2 regions of the Bacillus sp. FDAARGOS_235 genome follow, and region 1 is predicted to be linked to the other one. Evidence: predicted binding sites of a transcription regulator. Region 1 holds the regulator's gene; the other holds the start of a gene.
The links. Region 1 encodes LexA, which represses DNA repair genes until DNA is damaged. Its sites were predicted from a motif close to CGAACATATGTTCG; they were not measured.

Region 1 (7,470 bases):
AGTACCGACTGAAGTTTTAACAGGTGAAAACCAAGGATACGCAATGTATGATGAAATTGATGGTATAGATATTTTACTAACAGGCCACCAACACCGAGAAATTGCTCAAACTTTAGATAATGGTGTAACAATTTTACAGACCGGATGCAATGGACACTCCGTTGGAAAGGTAAAAGTAATATTCGAAAAAACAGAACAAAAATGGGTAAAGAAAAATAGTTACGCACAATTATTGCCTGTGCAAGGAATCGAGGCCGACAAAGATGTTCTTTCCTTGGTCGCCGATTATGAAGAGAAAACACAAAAATGGCTTGATCAGCCTATTGGCATCATTCATGGAGACATGCGAATTTCAGATGCTATGCAAACTCGTTTGCAAGACCATCCTTTTATTGAATTCATAAATAAAATCCAGATGGATATAGCTAACGTTTCTATTTCTTGTACAAGTTTGTTTCATAATACATCTCCAGGATTCCCGAAACATGTCACAATGCGGGATATCGTTTCCAATTATATTTACCCAAACACATTAAAAGTTATTCGAGTGACTGGAGCCGATATAAAAGATGCTCTCGAACTTTCTGCTTCTTATTTCACATTAAATAAAGTTGGAGATATAATTGTTAATCCTGCATTCATAGAACCAAAACCTGCGCATTATAATTACGATATGTGGGAAGGGATTTCGTATGTATTAAACATTTCAAAACCAATTGGTGAAAGAGTAGAGTCTTTACAGTATAAAGGCGCTACACTCGATATAAATGAAGAATATGACGTTGTTATGAATAATTATCGAGCAAACGGCGGAGGGAACTTCTTCATGTTTCAAAATAAACCAGTAATAAAAGATATTCCAACAGATATGTCTGAACTTATTGCTAACTATATATTGAAGCATAAAAGAATAGAAGCAACGAGAAATAACAACTGGAAAGTTATTAAATAACAAATAAAAAAGATGGGCTTCGCCCATCTTTTAATTTAATTTTGCATTATCTTGCTTTTTTAAAGCTTTTAATTTCGCTGGTGTAACATCTGTACCTTCTTCGTTAACGACTTTAATTCCTTTAAGTTCGTTTAACATATTTTGACGAAATCCTTTTAAATATTGTTCTCGTAGCGATTGACGCTCACGTTGTTCTTCTTCAGTTAAACCTTCAGCTTTTGCTTTTTTCGCTAAGAAGTTAATGCGTTCAACGAGTTCGTGATTAAGCATCTCGAATCCCCCTTCTAATCAAAACTGATTATTATCATACAATAGTTACTCTTCTTTATCAAGCAATTGCTTTGTATACTCTACGTATCTACGATGTACAGTCGCTTTTGAAACATTATGACCAAATCCACGAAGCGTTGCCGCAATTTCTTCGAAAGTGAGTTCACTCTTGCGCAAACGTACAATTTCCTCAATTGGCACTTCTTTTTTCTCTCGCCCTACGCTTAAATGACGATTTTTCAAATTATTTTCTGGCCGATAGCCTTTTTCTACCGCGCGTTGCATACCACGTTTAATTTTCAAGTTATGAATCTTTCTTTGATATTCTTCAACAATACTAATTATATCTAATACCATCGAATCAGAATCCGACAATTGTAATTCACCATTATGCGTATGTGTATATACTTTTATTCCCTCTTTATGTAAACAATGCATTAACGCAATCTTCGCATTCCCTCTACCAAGACGTGTTTCATCTTGTATTAGAAGTGCATCAACTTGTTCATCTCGAATTGTATCTAATACTTCTAATATGCCATCACGTTCAATTGTATAGCCACTAGCCTGTTCCTCAATCACTTTTGTCACATTCATTTCATAGCGCTCAGCTAAATGCAATAATTCATCCTTTTGACGCAATAACGATGTTTCTTGTGCTTCTTTTGTTGTACTCACACGTGCATAAACAATTGCATTCATTTTGAACCCTTCTTTCTCGCTATATTTTCTCTCTAGTGTATCATAAATCTCCCTTTTGTTCGAACTTATGTTTGTAGAATGTTTTTTCGCATGTTATACTTATTAATAAGAAAAACGAAAGAAAACGAGGTGTTAGAAAACATGGAAAAGTTAACGAAACGCCAGCAAGACATTCTCGACTTTATTAAGCTAAAAGTACAAGAAAAAGGATATCCACCTTCCGTACGTGAAATCGGTCAAGCAGTCGGTCTCGCTTCTAGTTCTACAGTGCACGGACATTTATCACGACTAGAAGAAAAGGGCTATATCCGACGCGATCCAACAAAACCACGAGCAATCGAAATTTTAGGCGATGACCGAATGGATACAGAAACACAATCTGTTATTCAAGTTCCAATCGTCGGAAAAGTTACTGCCGGTTTACCGATTACAGCAGTCGAAAGTGTAGAAGAGCACTTCCCACTTCCAGCTAGTATCGTTTCTGGATCAGATCAAGTATTTATGTTACGTATTTCTGGAGATAGCATGATTGAAGCTGGTATCTTTGATGGAGATTTAGTTGTTGTCCGCCAACAACAATCTGCATACAACGGTGAAATTGTCGTTGCCTTAACAGAGGATAACGAAGCAACTGTTAAACGTTTCTATAAAGAAAAAGACCACTTCCGTCTACAGCCGGAAAACTCTTCATTAGAACCTATCATTTTAAAACAAGTGTCAGTTATTGGAAAAGTAATTGGCGTATATCGTGATTTACATTAAAAATAATAAAAGAAGATAATTCCCTTATTTATATAGGGAATTATCTTCTTTTATATATTGGTAGATTTTAATTCATTCCAAAAAACTCGAATGAATCTATCTTCTCATCTATTATTAACGTGTTTCTATAGTAACATCTCCAGCAGCCGTTTTGCCGCTAATCTTTTTACTCCCATTACCAATTGTTACGTTTTTATTTTCCTCATTAAAAATTGTCACATCTCCACCAGGAGTTTGCCCAGTTATTACTGCATCTTTTGGTTTTTCCGATAAAGTAATAGTTACATCTCCAGCAGTTGAGCTTGCCTCTACATCATACTTAGGATCATGATCCATAATATATACATCCCCACTAGTCGTTTTTGCTGTTACTTTCCCCATAACCTTTTTAAAGTTCACCTCACCAGCTTTTGTAGATCCCTCTACGTTCTTAGCTGTTACATACTTCAAATCCACTTCTCCTGCCAGCGTTCCAACATTTACGCGGTCACTTTTCACATCACTTATTTCTATTTGTCCAGCTGCTGAATTTACTTTGATCTCTTGGTAAGAACGTTCTGGTACAAATATAGTCAATGTAGACGTTTGAAATCCGAAATTGTAAAAGGAAAAATCAAACGAAACATCTTTTTTTCTTTCCCCAATAACTTTTAATGTGTCACCATCTTCAGTAATACGAATTTCTTGTTTACTTACATCTCCTGTTTGCTTTACATAAAAAGAGGCATCCGGAGATTTTTGGACGACAATATCCCCAGCCCCTAACTTAACTTCTATATTTTTTAACGTTTCGTTTTTAATTACGTCTTCTTTATCGCCTTTTTCTGCAGTTTGTACTGCTTTTTCATATGTTTGTGAAATCCCTATTACTCCAATAATGATACAAGCGATAGCTACTAACAATATTTTTTTCATCATCTACTCCCCTTTTATCATTTTGAAGTTCCATATCACATAACGTACGCACAATCTTTTAAACCACTTCGTACTATAATACGCTATCATACATAACAACAAACCTACTCCAACAAATGTTATACTAACGAAAAGATCCAACCATATAAAAGTGCCCATAAATACTTTTACGATAACGAAAAATGGTGTCACTACACTAGCAATCCCACCGACCCAAAAAGAAAATATAAAACCGATAATTGCAACTAAAGGGCCTAACACGATAATAAAATTAAATAAACTAAGTCCAATCGCCGCCATGACAGCTCTTGTAACATTTGAAGTCGATGGATCTTTTTTCATTTCATCGAAACGATACATCGCAAGTAATTCTTTTGCAATTACTTTAGGAGAACCAAGTCCTTTTATTATTTCTAATTCAGTTTTCCCTTCTTCTATCCCAAACTGAAAGTGCTCTTCATAATCAAATAAAATATCTTTCCTCTCTTCTTCCGGTAACTTTCTAAGCTGATTCGATAATTCTCTAAGGAATTGTTCTTTATTCATCCCAATTCACCCCTTCAATAATTTCTTGTACCCCTTTCGCAAAATCACTCCACTCTGTTACTAACAAATGAAGTTGCGTCTCTCCTTGCTCTGTTAGCTGATAATATTTACGAGGCGGTCCTTCCGTGGACTCTTTTAAATACGTTTGAAAATATCCCTCTTTCGTTAAACGACGTAATAATGGATATACTGAACCTTCCGATATTAAAAATTTATTTGAAATTTGCTGTACAAGTTCATAACCGTAACTATCTTTACGTTTCACAAGTGCCAAAACACATAGCTCTAACACACCTTTTTTAAACTGAACGTTCAAATGTAATCCTCCTTTCTTAGTTTAGTACTGTTCAATACACGGTACTAGATATATCCATAATATACCACTTGGTACTATTTATTGCAAGGTACTTGTTTATATGTATTCACTGACTTTAAAAACGCGCAAATAAAATCCCGAATAAGATTCTGTTGTAGTTCACCATTATTCGAGATTTTATTCGATTCGAACTGCATTCATACAAAGCTTCATTCAATTTTTCTCCTCTAAGAACCAACTTCCATTTGTGACCCTAGTAAATTTCGAAATACACCTTTTCTTTCTTTAGCTAGTTGATTAAATTCACCTTTTTGAACAATTTCACCTTTTCCTAAAACAATAACTTGATCTGCATTGCGTATAGTAGATAAGCGATGTGCAATAACAACAATAGTCATTGTTCCTTTCAATCTTTCTATTGCTGATTGGATTTTCACTTCATTTTCAGTATCTAACGCACTCGTAGCCTCATCTAATACTAAAATCGACGGTTTTCTTAAAATAGCTCGAGCCAATACAAGTCGCTGACGTTCACCACCTGAAAGCCTCACCCCACGATCTCCAATCAGTGTATCAAGTCCATTTGGAAGCATTCGTACAAATTCAGTTGCTGCCGCAAATTCTAATGCAGCCCAAATTTGTTCTTCATTTACATTCGAGTCAATCATCATTAAATTCTCTCTTATACTAGCATTAAATAAGAACGGATCTTGTGGTACATAGCTAATAGCCTGTCTTAATGATAATAAATTATCAGTTGTAAGAGGGGTACCATCTATTAACACTTGACCTTTTTCTGGTTGGATTAACCCCATTAACACATCAATTAATGTACTTTTCCCAGCACCAGAATGTCCTACAATTGCCGTCATACTATTTATTGGAATTTGTACATTAATGTTTTGAAGTGCATATAAAGCTTCTTGCTTATTATAACGAAAAGAAACATCCTTACACTCAATACCTTGTTTTATACAAATCGGCTTTATATGTTTTTGCATGTATATATCCTGCATTTCAACCGCTTCATTACACTCCTGTTGCAATTCCCATAATGACTTAAAGGCAGGAATGCTTGCAGCCAGTTGTTCTAAATTTGACTGAATCGTCATGAACCTTGGCCATAATCTTGAAAAAATGAGAATGATTAATAGTAACTGGGCCGTTTGCGCTTGAAACATATTTACTGACAAAAATATAAAAAATGCAATTAATATAGCCATTGAAATTTTATAAAACAATTGAGAGTTTGACCTTATTCTCATATACTCCATTTGTTCGCTACTCATCTTTTTTGTTATAGATTGAAACCACTCCAAACGTGATCCTTCCAAAGTATTGCTCTTTATATCTTTAATTCCATTGAAATGATCTGTTATACCAGAAAGATAGTCTTTTGCCAATTCTGAGGTCTTACCGCCTAGTATCCGTGCTTTTTTTATAAAAACACGAGAAGCTACCAAGAACAATAAGCCAAAGCCCAAAACAAATACAGTGACTTGGGGAGATAATAAAAACGCAAGCCCTACCTGTATGAATGTAAATAGAATAGTAGCTAGCAATTGTAAAATTAAATTAATCCCATAACTAACACGAGCTAATTCTGTAGTTAATATATTAATTAGATTTGTTTTCCTTTTTTCTAAAAAAAATCTCCACTTTGCTTTTAAAATCATACTATATGTTTCTACTCTTAACTTTCGTACAAAAACTTGTTGCGTTCTCGCATCTCTTAACGTTATATTTCTTTGCAGTATATTTTGACTTAACACTATTAATACATATATACCTAAAATAGAAATTAAACTTGTTGTTTTAGGGAAATTCTGCAAAATTCTATAGACAGGTGCAATAAAAGAAGTCTCCTCACCTGTATTAATTATTCCAGTCATACTTATCATAGGAAGTAATAAAATAATACCTATCCCTTCAAGTAAACTGATTAACACCATACCAAATAAATTCACATACAGTATTTTTCCTGCTGAAGAATATAATTTCTTCATAAAATATATAATATAATTCATCGATGTTCCCCCAATAACAAAGCAAACTTCTTCGTTTTTCTCCAAATACATAGAAACGGACGTAAAGGAAAATATAAAAAATGAAGAAATTTAGGTAACGGCAATGTTTTCGCATCAATTGGATAAGGATATAGTTGGCTCATAATAAATAAAGTTTTTTGCTGATTAGACATTAACGAAAATAAATGTCGACTATGATAAGCAAGTACTTCTTCAGGAACCGGATCGGTATGCAAGTTTATCATTTGCTTGAAATAAAACAAGGCTTCTTGCGCTAACTGTTTTGAATGTTTTTTAGCTACTAATTCCATCATTCTTTCATCCATCCGTACACCTAGCAATTGAGATGACAAAATTAATGCTTGTCCTCCTAAATGTAGCATTTGATATGTTTTCATTAGTTTATGAATCTCACTCCAATTAAGATCTTGATTGACAATTTTTTTTATATCTACTAACCAGCGTAATCTGGACCAACCATGTCTAGCACCATGAGATACAAGAAATAAAAATAAATCTTCCTTCCCTAGCATATATACGGAATTACTCGTAAGGGTGCTTTTTCTCTTTCGCTTCCAAAGCTCTTCAAACCCAGGTTCCTTACTAGGTCCGGGATTTAACCGCCAATGAATCTCAAGCTTAATCTGTTTTGTCGGATGAAAAAATGTTATATGATGATGCCTCCATTTCCAATCATTTAATATCGTTTGAATATAATCGTCTTTTACATACCCCTGCTCTAAAAGTAGCATTTCTACTTTTTCTAAATTTTGAATTGGAATAAGAACGTCCAAATCACAGGATGTTCGTAAAGAAATATCTCCATATAAATCCTGAGATAGTACAGGCCCTTTTAGAAAAATCATACGAATCTCATTTTCATTACATATTTTATTTATTCGTTCCATTTCAGCACTTAAATAAAGCATTTGAAATGTATTTTTTTTATATTTTCTATTCAAGGATTGTACAATATGTGA
Region 2 (7,470 bases), 570 kb from region 1:
TTCTGATTGTTGTCCTTCAAAAACAACAAGTTGCTTCGGGGATGAAATAAACGTCCGAAGCGGCTTAAAACATCCAATAAAAACTAAAGAAACAAGGAGACAAAGACCTATTATTTTTCGAAATCTTTCTAATTTCAATTTGTTCACTCTCCTCGCTCCTACCCCACATTCAGCCTCTTGGCTTCACTTTTTAATCTCTCCTTGCAGTGCTTTATTTATAACCGGAAGAATTAAGAAATCTTCATTTGAGAAAAAAAGCTATCCATTACTGGATAGCCTCTGCTGTCTGTTTAAAATGATGCGCTTGCGTAAGTAACTCTTTCGCATGTTCTGTCGTTAAATCTGTAATTTCCACACCAGAAATCATTCGAGCTATTTCTGTTACTTTATCCTCCATAGTTAAAACGGTAACTGATGTAATTGTCCGATCATTCGCTACCTGTTTTCGAATAAATAAATGCGAATCCGCCATTGAAGCTACTTGAGGTAAGTGCGTAATACAAAGCACTTGTGAGTTTACTGATACACGATAAATTTTTTCCGCAATAGCCTGTGCAACTCGACCACTCACACCAGTATCCACTTCATCAAAAATAACAGATGCAATACCTTGATGTTTAGAAAAAATACTTTTTAAAGCTAAAATAATACGAGATAACTCTCCACCTGAAGCGACCTTTGAAAGTGGTTTTAACGGTTCACCGGGATTCGTTGAAATATAAAACTCCACGTGATCATAGCCGTCCGCCGTAAGGCGCACCGGTGCGCCTTCCACAAGAGGTTCTTCTGCATTTCCTTCTCTCTTCATGATTCTCACTTCAAATTTCGTTTTTTCCATATATAGTTCTTTTAATTCTTGATGAATAGCATTTGTAAGATGCTCTGCAAGTTCATGACGCATATTACTTAACAACGTTGCTTCTTTCAGAATAACACTTTCTAATTCCTTTAACTGCTTCTTCGTCGTTTCAATATGAACGTCTTTATTTTCAATCGTAAAAATTTCTTGCTCAATTTTATCAGCATACGCTAAAATCTCTTCTACATTATTTCCATATTTTCTCTTTAGCATACGAATTTCATTTAAACGTGTTTCAATTTCATCTAGACGATTCGGATCATATTCCATCATATCGAGATTTTCTCTAAGTTGATACGCAACTTCTTCTAATAAGTAATAGCTATTTGCAATTGAATCATGATTTTCTTGATATACTTCATCTAAATGTGTAATACTCTCCATTTGTCCCATTGCACTTCTTACATTATCTAATCCTTGTCCGTCAGCACTTAACGAACGATATGCATCACCTAACGCTTTATAAATCTTTTCAAAATTAGAAATTTGCAATCGTTCCTCAGTTAATTCATTTTCTTCATCCTTCTTTAAATCAGCCTTACGGATTTCTTCATGCTGAAATTGAATTAAATCTAAGCGATGTGCCATTTGTTGTTCATTTTCACTTAACGATTTCAATTGTTTTTTTAATTTCTCATAGTCAGCGTAAACAGTTTGATATATATCCAACTGTTTAACAATACGCTCCCCATCAAAATGATCGAGCATAAACAGATGTCGCTCTTCATTCATTAAGTCTTGCGTTTCGTGCTGTCCATGAATATCAACAAGCGTTTTGCCAATCTCTTTTAATATACTAAGGGTGACAAGTTTCCCATTTACACGACATACACTTTTTCCGTTTGCAGCAATATCACGCTTCAAAATAATCATGCCGTCTTCTATTTCTATATCTAACTCTTCTGCCTTTTCAATACATGGATGCTTGTCGTCTTCCACATAAAATAACCCTTCTATCTCAGCTTTTTCTGTTCCGTATCGAACAAATTCCGCTGAACCACGGCCACCTACAAGTAAACTAATCGCATCAATAATAATCGATTTTCCAGCTCCTGTTTCACCACTTAAAACTGTTAAACCTTTTTGAAAAGAAATATTTAATGCCTCAATAATAGCAAAGTTTCTAATCGATAATTCCGATAACAATGCCCCATTCACCTCGTTATAAACTAATCCCCTACTAAGGGCTTTTCTCAGTTCTTTATTCAAATAGTCATACTATATGTTTGTATGTACTCTTCTAACCCGCTCCATTGTACCAAACATTCGTTTTACGGGTCAATCCACCTATTTTCTAATTTTATTCAAACAAAATATTATATTACAATTAAAAATTCACATTTTTAACCGCTAAAAAAATCCTGTTCACTTTCCACTTTACAGAGGAAAGCAAACAAGATTTTTTTGTTACAACATATTTAAGAAACGATCAGAGACAACACCTGTATCCTCAGGTGTACGGCAAATAATTAAGCAAGTATCATCACCACAGATGGTTCCGATGATCTCATCCCACTCTAAATGATCAATAAGTGCTCCAAGTGAATGAGCGTTACCAGGCAATGTTTTTAGCACAAGCATATGTCCTGCCGTGTCTAATTTTACAAATGAATCCACTAGATTTCGTTTTAATTTTTGTAACGGGTTAAACCGTTGATCTGCTGGCAAGCTATATTTATAGCGACCATCATGTAATGGCACCTTCACTAAGTGCAGTTCTTTAATATCGCGCGATACTGTTGCTTGCGTTACATTAAATCCCTCATTACGTAAAATATCAACTAATTCATCTTGTGTTTCGATTTCTTTGTTCGCAATAATTTCCCTGATTTTAATATGGCGCTGACCTTTATTCATACATTTGCACCTCACACTATCTCTTACCATAGTTTAAACATTGGTATACTTCACTTATTTATGTTAACTTATAATTCGTTACTTGTACACAATTGTTTTTACAATCATTATACAATTACAGCAAAAAGAGGAACAACATATGTTATTCCCCTTTTCCTTTTTGTTTTAGAACGTCATGCGCTTCTGTAACAACTTGCTCAATAGAAATTGGAGAATGATTTTTGCCACTCTCATCACGTTCACCATGCCATTTTAAATGAATTAAGAATTCAATATTACCGTCTCCACCCGTAATCGGTGAGAATGTTAAACCTTCTACATCATAGCCTTCTTTTAAAGCAAAATCGACAATCATTTCTACGACAGCTTCATGCACTTTTCTATCACGAACAATGCCTTTTTTCCCAACTTGCTCTCTTCCAGCTTCAAACTGCGGTTTAATTAACGCTGCTACATCACCGTTAAGCATAAGCATTGTTTTTAAAACTGGCAGTATTAGTTTTAATGATATAAATGAAACATCTATACTAGCAAATTGTGGTAAACCACGCTCTAAGTCTGCTGGTGTCACGTAACGGAAATTTGTACGTTCCATTACGACAACACGCTCATCTTGACGCAATTTCCACGCCAATTGATTATATCCTACATCTAATGCATAAGATAGTTTCGCTCCATTTTGAAGCGCACAATCTGTAAAGCCACCAGTTGATGAACCAATATCTATCATAACTTTATCTTGTAAATCTAGATGAAATGTCTCCAGTGCCTTTTCAAGTTTATAACCACCACGGCTTACATACGGCATAACTTGTCCCTTTACCGTAATCTCTGTATCTTGTGGGATCTTCTCTCCTGGCTTATCGAGTCTCATCTCATTCGCATATACGAGTCCAGCCATAATAGCACGTTTCGCTTTCTCACGTGTTTCTATAAGCCCTCGCTCTACTAATAGTACATCTACTCTTTCTTTTTTTGCACTCATTTGTTACGCCCTTTTTTGTTTTGATGGAATCATTGTATGAATACGGTCTACAACAGCATCTGTCGTTAAACCAATTTCTTCTAATAATTTTGTTACACTACCGTGCTCTATGAAACGATCTGGAATACCCATTCTTTCAATTAATGCACTATGGTATCCGTTCTCAGATGCAAATTCAACTACTCCAGTTCCAAAACCACCGATTAAACAAGCTTCTTCAATCGTTAAAATCGGTATATTTTTTCCTAAGAGATCATGTAAATACGCTTCATCCATTGGTTTAATAAAGCGAGCGTTCACTACTTTCACTGAAACTCCAGCCTTTTCAAGACGCTCTGCTGCTTCCATTGCCATTGGAATTGTCGTACCAAATGTTAAAATAGCTGCCTGCGTACCTTCTTTTAACGTTTCCCATGTGCCGATTGGAATTGCCTTTAATTCTTCGTCCATATGAACGCCAAGACCATTACCACGTGCATAACGTAAAGCGATTGGTCCATCTTCATATTGCATCGCCGTATACACTAAATGTTGCCCTTCATTTTCATCTTTTGGCATCATTATTACCATATTCGGTAAATGACGTAAAAACGAGATATCAAATACACCTTGATGTGTTTCACCGTCTGCTCCTACTAATCCAGAGCGATCTATTCCGATGAAAACATTTAAATTTTGACGACATATATCATGAACAACTTGGTCATATGCTCTTTGTAAAAACGTTGAATAAATTGCTAAGAATGGTTTCATCCCTTGCGTTGCCATACCTGCTGCCATTGTTGTAGCATGCTGTTCTGCAATACCTACATCGATCATACGATTCGGGAATTCCTTTTGGAATTTCTCAAGTTTCGATCCAACAGGCATTGCAGGCGTAATTGCAACAATACGCTCATCTTCTCTCGCCAACTTAAGTACTGTTTCACTAACAACAGCACTCCATGCTGGTGCAACTTCCTTCGGTTTAACGAAGTCACCTGACTCAATTTTATACGGGCCTGTTCCATGCCAAGTTCCAATTACGTCACTCTCAGCTGGTTTATAACCTTTTCCTTTTTTCGTAATCACATGAACAAGTACTGGACCTTTTGTTTTCTTTGCATATTGCAACGTTTCGAATAACTTTTCATAATCGTGCCCATCGACTGGACCTAAATATGTAAAGCCTAACTCTTCGAAAAAGACGCCTGATACTAGTAAATATTTAAGACTATCTTTTATTTTCTCTGCTGTTGCAGCCACTTTCCCACCGACTGCTGGGATTTTTTTCAATATATACTCTAGTTCATCTTTTACCCAATGGTATTTTCCTGCGGTACGTAAACGACCAAGTACATTATGAAGCGCACCAACGTTTGGTGCAATTGACATTTCATTGTCATTCAAAATAACAATCATGTCTGTCTTTTCATGCCCAATATGGTTCAATGCCTCTAAGGCCATTCCACCTGTTAAAGCACCATCTCCAATGATTGGTATAACATATTCTTTCGTTTTCTTTAAATCACGTGCTAAAGCCATTCCCATTGCAGCAGATAGTGATGTCGAGCTATGACCTGTTTCCCATACATCGTGCTCACTCTCACAACGTTTTGGAAAACCACATAGACCTTGATATTGCCTTAATGTACCGAATTCCTTCGCACGTCCTGTTAAAATTTTATGTACATAGGATTGATGTCCTACATCCCATAAAAATTTATCTTTCGGACTATCAAATAATTTATGCAGAGCAATTGTGAGTTCTACTACACCTAAGTTAGGTGCAATATGTCCACCTGTTTGAGAGAGCTCTTCAATTAAAAATTTACGAATATCCTCACTCAATCCCTCTAGTTCACTGATAGACATATCTTTCAAAAAACTAGGGTTTTGAATTTGCGTTAGATCCACATGGATCACTCACTTTCATTTCATAATCTGTCAACATGTCAAATATTATAAAAAACATTTACACAACACAAGAAATTTTCTTTTCTATCCTTTATCTTACCCTGCTATCAACCAGTCTATTGTGCCCTAATCCTATTATAAACCATATTTCTTTATGCGTTGAAAAAAATAGCCGCTAACACGAAGTGATAACGGCAATGTAATCTACATATATTTTTGCCAATAACAAGAAAAGAAAAACCTTTTCCTACATTTATATCATAAAATGATGAATGACTCAACAAATGAAAACGCTGTTATATTAGTTATTACGTTTTGCAATCAAATCGCAAATAGATAGTAAATATTCATCTTGTAATTGCAAGGAGCTAATCGCATCTTTTGCTTTTGCAATTGTTTCTTCTAAAATATTCTTTGCTCTATCTACAGTAAATAACGTCGTATATGTGCTCTTTTCGTTGGAAACATCACTACCAATCGGTTTTCCAATCTCTTCTTCGGTTCCTTCTACATCTAAAATATCATCTCGAATTTGGAAAGCTAGGCCAATATTTTTTGCAAACTCAAGTAACTTTTCTTCCTGCTCTTTTGTAGCATTAGAAAGTATCGCTCCTGCAAGTACAGCGAATTCAAGTAGTTTCCCGGTCTTATGCTTATGAATATACTCTAACTCATCAATCGTAAGTTGTTTCCCTTCAGCTTCCATATCCGCCACTTGTCCGCCAACCATTCCTTCCGGCCCAGCTGCTTTTGCAAGCTCAAGTACAAGTCTTACTTTTTTTTCAGCAGAGATTTCTTTTTGCTCATATGCCATAACAATTTGAAAAGCATACGTCAACAAACCATCTCCTGCTAAAACTGCCATTGCTTCACCAAATACTTTATGATTCGTGGGCTTTCCTCTTCTTAAATCATCATCATCCATACAAGGTAAATCATCATGAACTAACGAGTATGTATGTATCATTTCAAGAGCACAAGCTGCACCTACTCCAAGATTTCTTTCTTTCCCAAACGCTTGTAATGTTGCAAATAAAAGTAACGGGCGGAGACGTTTTCCACCCGCTTCCAAAGAATATGCCATCGCTTCACGAAGTACATTTGGACATTGTAATTCATTTGCATAGCTTACAAGCTTCTCTTCTACGAAAGTTTTACTTTCTTTCAAAAAAGTATCAAAAGCGATTGTCACTATGCTTCATCTCCTAAAGCAGTAAACGGTTCAAGCTCTCCATCTTCTCCAAGAATAACTGCCATTTGTTCTTGTACGTTCTTCAACTTCTCATCGCAAAGCTTAGATAATTCCATACCCTCTTTAAAATAAGAAATCGCTTCTTCTAAAGGTACATCACCTTGCTCTAGCTTAGATACGAGATGCTCAAGTTGCGAAATTGCCTCTTCAAAACTCACTTTATTTTCCATTATTCAATTCACGCTCCTCTATGCCTGATACGCTACAATCTAGTATTCCATCTTGTAATTGCACTGAAACAGCATCTCCAAGGCTGATATCTTTCACACTTTTTAACACTTGCTTCTCTTCATCATATACAAGCCCGTACCCTCTCATCATTACTTTAAGCGGACTTAATGCTTCAAGTTTTTGAGCAGCTCTTACAAAGGCAAATTCTTTCGTTTGAAGTAAAGTTTGCATTTCACGTTGTAATTGCTTTTGCAACGTTTCAATCGCTACCTTTGTTTGTATAATTTTTTGAGATGGGTGGTGCTTCTCTAAATAAAATGAAAGCTGTTTTAACTGATTCACCTTTTTATCAATGTAGCGCTCTTTCGCTAAAACAAGCTGTTCTAACGCTCTATCTAATTGCTCTTCCTTTTGTTCATATACTTGTCTTGGATAACGGAATGCATAAGA

Region 2: recN (DNA repair protein RecN) is a predicted target of LexA. The motif match lies at 2,119-2,132, and genes of this name have one in related genera.

What each region holds. Positions count from the first base shown of each region.
Region 1 covers NZ_CP020437.2:4,695,026-4,702,495, reverse strand. Annotated here, with positions in the region: gene A6J74_RS26635 (bifunctional metallophosphatase/5'-nucleotidase) at 1-952, shown strand, start outside; gene A6J74_RS26630 (DUF896 domain-containing protein) at 983-1,222, opposite strand; gene A6J74_RS26625 (YneB family resolvase-like protein) at 1,268-1,924, opposite strand; gene lexA (transcriptional repressor LexA) at 2,066-2,686, shown strand; gene A6J74_RS26615 (DUF4097 family beta strand repeat-containing protein) at 2,801-3,604, opposite strand; gene A6J74_RS26610 (DUF1700 domain-containing protein) at 3,605-4,147, opposite strand; gene A6J74_RS26605 (PadR family transcriptional regulator) at 4,140-4,463, opposite strand; gene A6J74_RS26600 (ABC transporter ATP-binding protein) at 4,691-6,490, opposite strand; gene A6J74_RS26595 (nucleotidyltransferase domain-containing protein) at 6,487-7,470, opposite strand, start outside.
Region 2 covers NZ_CP020437.2:4,126,195-4,133,664, reverse strand. Annotated here, with positions in the region: gene spoIVB (SpoIVB peptidase) at 1-147, opposite strand, end outside; gene recN (DNA repair protein RecN) at 266-2,005, opposite strand; gene argR (arginine repressor ArgR) at 2,267-2,716, opposite strand; gene A6J74_RS23610 (TlyA family RNA methyltransferase) at 2,859-3,701, opposite strand; gene dxs (1-deoxy-D-xylulose-5-phosphate synthase) at 3,705-5,597, opposite strand; gene ispA ((2E,6E)-farnesyl diphosphate synthase) at 5,899-6,789, opposite strand; gene xseB (exodeoxyribonuclease VII small subunit) at 6,789-7,019, opposite strand; gene xseA (exodeoxyribonuclease VII large subunit) at 7,009-7,470, opposite strand, start outside.